DNA from 3 places in the Anaerofustis sp. NSJ-163 genome. Region 2 is predicted to be linked to each of the others. Evidence: predicted binding sites of a transcription regulator. Region 2 holds the regulator's gene; each other region holds the start of a gene.
The links. The regulator HrcA, encoded in region 2, represses chaperone genes, less so after heat shock. The targets are predictions, from matches to a motif close to TGTTAGCACTCNNNNNNNNNGAGTGCTAACA.
Positions count from the first base shown of each region.

Region 1: a site for HrcA is predicted at 1,169-1,199, ahead of groES (co-chaperone GroES). Genes of this name have one in related genera too.
Region 3: a site for HrcA is predicted at 1,605-1,635, ahead of M6G78_RS03315 (Hsp20/alpha crystallin family protein). Genes of this name have one in related genera too.

Region 1 is NZ_JAMYJV010000006.1:52,324-55,615, reverse strand. Features, by position in the region: gene alr (alanine racemase) at 1-1,053, shown strand, start outside; gene groES (co-chaperone GroES) at 1,250-1,534, shown strand; gene groL (chaperonin GroEL) at 1,571-3,184, shown strand.
Region 2 is NZ_JAMYJV010000003.1:479,860-483,151, forward strand. Features, by position in the region: gene M6G78_RS05825 (Crp/Fnr family transcriptional regulator) at 1-188, shown strand, start outside; gene M6G78_RS05830 (SDR family NAD(P)-dependent oxidoreductase) at 220-981, shown strand; gene hrcA (heat-inducible transcriptional repressor HrcA) at 1,178-2,218, shown strand; gene grpE (nucleotide exchange factor GrpE) at 2,228-2,851, shown strand; gene dnaK (molecular chaperone DnaK) at 2,877-3,292, shown strand, end outside.
Region 3 is NZ_JAMYJV010000002.1:191,760-195,051, forward strand. Features, by position in the region: gene M6G78_RS03305 (NAD(P)H-dependent oxidoreductase) at 1-471, shown strand, start outside; gene M6G78_RS03310 (helix-turn-helix domain-containing protein) at 616-1,017, shown strand; gene M6G78_RS03315 (Hsp20/alpha crystallin family protein) at 1,045-1,491, opposite strand; gene M6G78_RS03320 (MBG domain-containing protein) at 1,803-3,292, opposite strand, start outside.

The sequences.
Region 1 (3,292 bases), on a different contig from region 2:
GTTGGAGATAAAAAAGTAATACCTGTAATTAAAGCTGATGCATACGGACACGGTGCAGAAATATGTGCAAAAGTTCTAATGGAAGAAGGAGCTGATTTATTTGCTGTTTCCAGTGTGTATGAAGCTATGTGTCTAAGAGAGTATGGTATTGACAGTGATATATTAATACTTGGTTATGTTCCGGATAGAAAGATTAATAAAATTTTAGAAAATAATATTATTCCTGCAATATACAATCTTGATTTTGCAAAGAAATTAAATGAAGAAGCTTTAAAAAACAATACAAAAGCAAGGGTACATATTAAAATTAATACAGGCATGAACAGACTTGGATTTAAAAAGCATGAAATTGACAGTGCTTTTGCCGCTTTAAAGGAGCTTACAAATCTTGAATTTGAAGGAATTTTTTCTCATTTTGCAACAAGTGACGAAGTTGATAAAACTTATAGCAAAATGCAATATGAAATATTTGAATATGCAATAAATAAAGCTAAAGAATATGGCTTTGACATAAAAATAAAACACATAGCAAATTCTGCCGCGATAACTGATTTAGATGAATATTATCTTGATGGTGTAAGAGCTGGTATTGTTCTTTATGGAATTTATCCTTCAGAGATTAAACCCGAGATTAATCCTTATAAACCTGTTATGTCTTTTCACACAAGCATAAGCAATATTTTTACAGTGGAAAAAGGAGAAACCATAGGTTATGGAAGAACTTTTACAGCTGATAAAAAAACAAGAGTTGCCGTAATGTGTGTAGGGTATGCAGACGGATATAACAGAAAGCTTTCAAACAAAGGAAAGGTTCTTGTTAATGGTAAATATGAATGTAGTGTAATAGGAAACGTATGTATGGATATGACAATGCTTGAAATTCCTATGGATGCAGACATAAACATAGGAGATAGCGTTGAAATATTTGGAGAAAATATAAGTGTTTCAGATTTAGCTATATTATGTGAAACAATTCCTTATGAGCTTTTATGTTGTATAAACAAAAGAGTAAAAAGAGAATATATTTTAAATTCAGAGCCGAGAGAATTTTAATTTCTCGGTTCTTTTTTTATAATTATCTTTAACATTAAATTAGAGAAAAATTTTAAAAGATAATTAATTTTTTTTATAAATACTATTGACAATATATATAAGTGTGCTAAAATACTATTAGCACTCAGAGAAGAGGAGTGCTAACGAGATTGATTATAACTAATATAAAATATATTTTAGGAGGCGTGAGTTAATCATGAAATTACAACCACTTGGCGACAAAGTCGTAATAAAAGTAAAAGAAGAAGAAAATAAAACAGCAACAGGTATCATTTTACCTGATACAGCAAAAGAAAAACCTGTTATGGGTGAAGTAATCGCTGTTGGTACAGGTGAAATCGTAGATGGTAAAAAAGTTGCTTTAGACGTAAAAGAAGGAGATACTGTTATTTATTCAAAATATGCAGGCTCAGAAGTAAAATTAGAAGGCGAAGAATATCTTATTTTAAGACAAAACGATATTTTAGCTATTGTTAAATAATTTTAATAATTAGTAGATAAGGAAAGGTGATATAAAATGGCAAAAGAAATTAAATACGGAATTGAAGCAAGAGAAGGTTTAAAAGCCGGAGTTGATAAATTAGCTGATACAGTTAAAGTAACATTAGGACCAAGAGGAAGAAATGTTGTTCTTGGTAAAAGCTTTGGTTCTCCAATCATTACAAATGATGGTGTAACAATTGCAAGAGAAATCGAACTTGAAGATAACTTTGAAAATATGGGTGCACAACTTGTAAAAGAAGTTGCAACAAACACAAACGATGCAGCAGGGGACGGAACAACAACAGCAACTGTACTTGCTCAAGCAATTATCGGAGAAGGTCTTAAAAACGTTGCAGCAGGAGCAAACCCAATGGTACTTAAAAAAGGTATCGAAAAAGCAGTAGATAAATTCGTTGAAGAACTTAAGAAAATTTCTAAACCTGTTGAAGGTAAAAAAGCTATTGCTCAAGTAGCAGCTATTTCTTCAGCTGATGAAACAGTAGGTGAACTTATTTCAGAAGCTATGGAAAAAGTTGGTAATGACGGTGTTATTACAATCGAAGAAGGAAAGTCAATGAAAGTTGAACTTGAATTCACAGAAGGTATGCAATTTGACAGAGGTTATTTATCAGCATACATGGCAACAGATGTAGAAAAAATGGAATGTGTATATGACAAACCATACATCTTATTAACAGATAAAAAAATCAGCAATATGCAAGAAATCTTACCTTTATTAACAGAATTACAACAAGCTGCAGGTAACTTACTTATCATTGCTGATGATATCGAAGGCGAAGCTCTTTCTACATTAATTGTAAATAAACTTAGAGGCGTAATTAACTGTGTAGCAGTAAAAGCTCCTGGATTTGGTGATAGAAGAAAAGCTATGCTTGATGATTTAGCAATTTTAACAGGTGGTACAGTAATAAGTGATGATTTAGGTATGGATCTTAAATCTACAACTCTTGATATGCTTGGTAGAGCAACACAAATCAGAGTTGATAAAGAAAACACAATCATCGTTGAAGGTCATGGGGACCCAGAAAAAATCGAAGACAGAAGAAATCAAATTAAAGCTCAAATTCCTGAAACAACTTCAGAATATGACAAAGAAAAATTACAAGAAAGACTTGCTAAACTTTCTGGCGGTGTAGCAGTAATTCAAGTAGGTGCTGCAACAGAAACAGAAATGAAAGAAAAGAAATACAGAATCGAAGATGCTCTTAATGCTACAAGAGCAGCTGTAGAAGAAGGTATCGTTCCTGGTGGTGGTAGCGCAATGATTTCTACAATTCCAGCATTAGACGAACTTGTAAACTCTCTAGAAGGAGATGAAAAAACAGGTGCTGCAATTATCAGAAAAGCTGTTGAAGCTCCACTTAGACAAATCGCATTTAACGCAGGTGTTGAAGGTAGTGTAGTAGTTGATAAATTATTAAATGAAGAAAAAGGTAAAGGTTTCGATGCATTTAACTTTGAATATAAAGACATGGTTGAAGCAGGTATCGTAGACCCAACTAAAGTAACAAGATCAGCTATGCAAAATGCTGCAAGTGTAAGTGCTATGTTCCTTACAACAGAAGCTAGTGTTGCTGATATTAAATCAGAAGACAACGCTCCTCAAATGACACCTCCAATGATGTAATTTAAGTGAAGCGAAATTAAAACACCCTTTATTAAGGGTGTTTTTTTATTAAAAAAAATTAATATTATAAAACATTATAAATTTATATTTTATGATAAAATTACTATA
Region 2 (3,292 bases):
ACCATATGAACGATGATAAAAAACTAAATATGACTCATGAACAAATTGCAAATCACCTAGGAAGTGCCAGGGAAGTTGTAAGCAGAATGCTTAAACATTTTGTTTCTTGTGGGTACATAAAGTTATATAGAGGTGGTATTGAGGTAGTTGATGAAAAAGGTCTTTACGGTATTAGTGAGGGAAATTAATAATAATATATAAATACATAGGAGAAAAGATATGTTGCAAATTGATTTAACAGGAAAAAAAGCTTTTATTACAGGAGGAAGCAGAGGCGTTGGAAAAGCTATTTGTCTTACATTAGCAGATTGTGGAGCAGATGTAGCTTTTACTTATCTTTCAAGAGATGAAGCAGCAATGGAAGTAGTAAGAGAAATAGAGGATATGGGAAGAAAAGCTTTATGCTATAAATGTGATGTTGGTAATTTTGAGCAGATGAAAGAAGTTCTATCGGATGTTAAAAATAAGTTTAGTAAACTTGATATTATTATAAATAATGCGGGTGGCTCTAAGGTATTTGAAATTGATGAGCTTACCCCTGAATATCTTGACAGTGTATTAAAATCAAACTTATACGGTTCTTTTTATTCTATAATGGCAGGCGGTTTGGATTTATTAAAAGAAGCCGGTGGAGGAAGTATAATAAATATAGGTTCTTCTGCAATGTATTCAGGTATGGGCGGAGGCCCTCAGTATTCTTCTGCTAAGGCAGGGCTTATGGGACTTACGAGATATATGGCTGTTCAATATGGCAGTGAAAATATAAGATGTAATACTCTTGCAATTTCTCTTATAAAAACAGAACAGTTAAATAAGTTTGATGAAGAAATGACAAAGAAAAAAATCGCTACTGTTCCTGTTGGAAGACTTGGTACTCCTGAAGATGTAGCTTATATGGCAGCATTCTTATCAAGTGATATGGCAACTTATGTAAGCGGCGAAATTATCCTTATGGATGGTGCAAGAACATATGCAAAATAAAACTCCTTATGGGAGTTTTTTTGTTTTTATAAATGAATTATATAAGTTTTAAATAAATCATTTTGTAATATTAAAATTTCATTAAAAATAGAAAATAAATTTAAATAATCTATTGACAAAGTATAGTCGTGGTGGTATATTTATGACAGTGTTAGCACTCATGTTTAAAGAGTGCTAATAAGAAGGAGAAAGGAAAATGAACTGGGAAGATAGAAAGTTTATTATTTTAAATGCAATAATACATGATTATATTAAAACAGCAGAACCTGTTGGTTCAAGAACTCTTGAAAAAAAATATAAGCTTGGTGTATCTTCTGCAACTATCAGAAATGAAATGTCCGATTTGGAAGATATGGGCTTATTAATAAAACCTCATACTTCTGCGGGTAGAATTCCTTCTACTACGGCATATAGATTATATGTCGATAACTTTATGAAGAAAAATGCTTTAGATGAAAAAATAAGAGATGTTGTTAAAGCTGAGTATGAAAATTATATGTTTGAACTTAATAAAACAATAGAACAAACACTTAATATTCTTACTAAAATGACGAATTATACTTCTCTTGTTATGGCTCCAAGACTTTCATCTTTAAATGTAAAAGACGTAAAACTTGTTTACATTGAAGAAAAAAGAGTCATGATTATCGTTGTAACAAAAGAAGGTCTTATCAAAAATGCAGAGATAAGGTTAAAAGACAGCGTTACTTTAGAGCAGCTAGAAAAAATAAATAATTTCCTTATTTCAATAATAAGAAACAGACCTGCAAATGAAGTAATTGAACTTCTAGGTAAAGCAATTGACGGTTTAAGTGAAGATGAAAACAGAATTTTATCGGAAATAATGCCTGTATTTAGAAGTTTGGTTGAAAAGGCGCATTCTTCAAAGATTTATTCTAAAGGAGTAAGCAAAATATTAAACTATCCGGAATTTGAGGATTTGGAAAAAGCTAAACACTTTATTGATTCTGTAAACAGCAAAGATACATTGGAAAATGCAATACTATCTGCTGTGGATGATGATAAAGATATTCATATAGTTATAGGTAATGAAAACAAAGTTGAGGACTTTAGTGATTGTTCGATTATAACTGCCGATTATAAATTAAACGGCAAAACAATAGGAACAATTGGTGTTATTGGTCCTACAAGGATGAATTACGATTATGCTATTTCAACACTTGATGTTTTAAGTGATGAACTGACAAAGCATATTTCAAAAATATTTGAAAAGTGAGGTAGCTAAATGGATAATGGTAATATTAAAGATATAAATGAGCTTAGAAAAGAAAAAGAAGAAAAAGAAAAACAAAAAAATATGAAAGATGAAGAAAAAGAAGTGAAGAAAGAAGAAAACAAAGAACAGATAAAAGAAGAAAAAGTAAATGAAACAATAGAGGAAAAAGAAGAAGTTAAAGAAGAAAAGAAAGAAGAGAGCTTTGAAGAAAAATATAATAAATTAAATGAGAGCTATCTTAGAATTTTAGCCGATTTTGATAATTATAAGAAAAGAGCTGCAAAAGACAGAGAGGCAATGATTATTTATTCAACATCTAAATTCGCAGAAGGCTTATTTCCTATAATTGACAACTTCAAAAGAGCTCTTGAAAGTGAGGAGGATAAAGAAAGCGGTTTTTATGCAGGTGTTAACATGATATTCACTCAATTAAGTGAACTGTTAAAAAGTGAAGGAATTGAGACAATCGAAGCTATTGATACCGCATTTGATCCAAACAAACACAATGCGGTAGCAGTTGACAAGGTTGAAGATAAAGAAGATAATATTGTTCTTGAAGTTTTTCAAGACGGATATGTTTATAAAGAAAAAGTCTTAAGACCGGCTATGGTCAAAGTTAATAAGTTAAAATAGATTTTATAAAAAGGAGAGATTTAAAATGAGTAAAGAAAAAATTATAGGTATCGATTTAGGTACAACAAATTCATGTGTAGCAGTATTAGAAGGTGGGGAAGCTGTTGTTATAGCTAATGCAGAAGGCGCAAGAACTACTCCATCAGTAGTAGCATTTACAAATGACGGAGAAAGATTAATTGGTCAAGTAGCTAAAAACCAAGCAGTTACAAACCCAGAAAAAACAGTTGCTTCAATTAAAAGACATATGGGAAGCGATTATAAAGTTGATATTGATGGTAAAAAATATACACCACAAGAAATTTCAGCTTTTGTATTACAAAAATTGAAAAAAGATGCTGAAAGTTATTTAGGACAAACTGTTTCTAAAGCAGTTATTACAGTTCCTGCTTACTTTACAGATGCTCAAAGACAAGCAACAAAAGACGCTGGTAAAATCGC
Region 3 (3,292 bases), on a different contig from region 2:
GTAAATGGTATTGCCCCTGGTGTATTTGTAATAGTTTCATCAGATCTTGAGTTTATACATCACGAAATGCAATACTTAAGAATCGGAGATGGTCCAAATTACGTATTATACAGACCTTATCACTTATGCGGAATGGAAACACCACTTACAATAGCAAGAGCAGTTTTAGATAAAGCACCAACAATCGTTCCTATGGATGGTCTTGTATGTGAAGCTATAACAGTTGCAAAAAAAGATCTTAAAAAAGGAGAATCAATAGACGGTATAGGAGGTTTTTCTACTTACGGAACAATTGATAAAAGAGAAGTTGCAAAAGAACTAAATGCACTTCCAATAGGTCTTATAAATAAAAACACAAAAATGGCAAAAGATGTTAAAAAAGGTGAAATTATAACTTATGATGATGTCATCTTGGATGAAGATTCTTTACTTGTTAAACTTAGAAGAGAACAAGATAAGATTTGGGAATAATAATAAATTAAAAGACAAAATATAAATTATATTTTGTCTTTTTTTATGTAAACTGTCGGTTTACCTTTTTCTCTTATAAGTAGATAGACTATTTATTTATAATGAATTAAAATATATCTATAATAATTGGTCAAGGAGAAAAATATGAATTCAAATATAGGTGAAAAAATAAAACAAAAAAGAAAAGAAAAAAACATGACACAGCAAGAACTTGCAAAAAAATTAAATATTACAGATAAAGCTGTGTCAAAGTGGGAAAGGAATTTATCATATCCTGACATTTCAATAATACCTCTCCTTTGCGAAATTCTTGATATGGATACAAATGATTTTTTAGGTTTAGAGCAAAAAAAGTTAGATTTTAAAAACTTAAACAAATCAGACTTTTCAGAAATGATTAACTTAACAGCAAAATGCGTAGGGTTAGCCCTTGGAATAGGCGTTCTTGTTTTAAACATATTAAAAGAAATATCAGCAAATGATAGTATTATATTACTCAGCATAGCAATAATATGCTTCGGCATTACATCTTTTACAAAAAAATAAGGCTACCTAAACGGTAGCCCTTTTCAATTAACCTTCAATCGCTATAGTTTTCTTTTCTTCAACTTGTTTTTGATCTTTCTTAGGAACATTTAATTTCAAAATACCATTTTCGTATTTAGCTTTAATTTCATCTTCTTTAATTTCAGTTCCTATATAAAAACTTCTTGAACAAGAACCACTATAACGTTCTTTTCTTATATATTTTCCGTTTTCGTCTTTTTCATCATTATTTACATCTTTGCTTGCGCTTACTGTTAAATAACCATCTTTCAAATGAGCTGAAATTTCATCTTTACTAAATCCAGGTAAGTCAATATCTACTTCATAATTATCTTCATTTTCTTTAACATCAGTTTTCATTAAATTTGTTTCTTGTTTGTATAGTGGATTTTTACCACCAAAGAAATCTCTATCCAAAGACAAGTCCATTAAATCATCAAATAAGTTTTCTCCAAAAATACTAGGTAACATCATAAGTCATTCCTCCTTTTCTTAGACATTCTATCTATGTCACTAGTTTTTTTGAACTATGGGGTTTGAATCTTTCTGAGGTTCTCCTCTTTGTTCAAGTATAATATATCACTTTTTGTTAGCACTGTCAAGAGATGAGTGCTAATTATTTTAATTTTTATAAAAATACTCCTGCATAATTACTGTTTTATACAGGAGTATTTATTTTCGTATCAATTATATTAAATCTTAAATTTGCAATAGTTTTATATATACAATATAACTATTTTATTTACATTTATTTTCTATTAAAATATAAAATATTATTTTTCTATTTAACGTTGTTTTCTTTTACTAAATAAAACTAATGATAAAATTCCAATTACAGATACTATAAGTAATGCATACCAAACAAAAACATTTGTATTATCACTTGTTGATACTTTTTCAGATGTATCAGATTGATTAGTATTATTGGTTTTATCTGTATCACTTGGTGGTACATTTTTTTCAACAACATTTACGATAATATCTGTTTCCACAACTTCATAATTTTGAGTATCAGATGGTATAAAAATGGCTTTAAAAGCATGTACCCCTGATCTATCAGCTATCTGATTTTCATCTTTCCATGAAAAACCTTCAGGAAGTTTTATAGTTGAAAGAGATTTTCCTTTTTCAATAGTTATTTGATTTGGAACTTCATATTTGGGAACGGCTTTTTTAATTTCAAAGAATTTAATTGCTTCTAATCCCATGTAATTTTTATTTTCTTCTACTTCAGCCTTAACATACCATGTTCCTGCATTAATTGGAATTGTTTCTTTATATGTACCGTCTTTTTTGTCACTGTATGTAAACTTAACAGCACCATATTTTGAAACGGCTTTAGGAGTATTCCCTTGCTCTCCATATGTCCAACCAGTAATAGATAAATTATCTACCCATTCGTTTGATAATTTACTAATGTTAAATTCAAGCTCATCAGAAGCACCACTATAGTTATCATCAGCCTCTACACTTGCAATAACCTTATAATTCCCTGCGTCAATAGGAGCAGATTCAATTTGAATCCAAGAATTATTATCTTTTTCAAACCATCTAATTGTATAATCTTTACTGCTTCCTATTTTATCTATATCAGGAGTATTTACAGCATTTCCATCAAATTCTTTATCAAGACTCTGGTTTTTAATTGTAATCTTACTATCAGCTTTAGCAATATTAACTGTTAAATTACGTTCTACATAATGCCCTTGTGCATTATATCCTTCCACATTTGCAAAGCCATATTCATCTTCATAAGCTGAAACATCAAAACGAGCAAGATATGTCTTTTCTCCTACAGAAACCGCGGTATCTTCATCTGACCATGTCCAGCCATCCGGTAAATTAATATCCGACAGTTTTTGTCCATAAACAGCAGTTAAATTAGTTGGAGGATTTATAATAGTATTTCCATCAATATACGCAGTTGCTTCAGGTAAAGAAAGATATACGTCACTATTTGGAGTACCTTGAATAATAAAGCCATTATCTGTTTTTGTTATTTGTAATGCCTCTAATACATTTAAAGCCATAATTTTATCAATATAATCATCCGGTAGATAATAGCCGTCATTTACTGTAACTTCGATAGGCTCGATACTACCCCATACACCTGTTTGAGAACCATTATTGGATGTAATATTCATACTAACTCCAGTTTTGAATTTTACATTAATATCTCTTTTATTATAACCCGCCAAATTTGCATAGGTTATTCTATCTGATGTGGTTTCTAACCAAACCTTGCAGTTTTCAAATGAAGATAGAGAATCAGAAA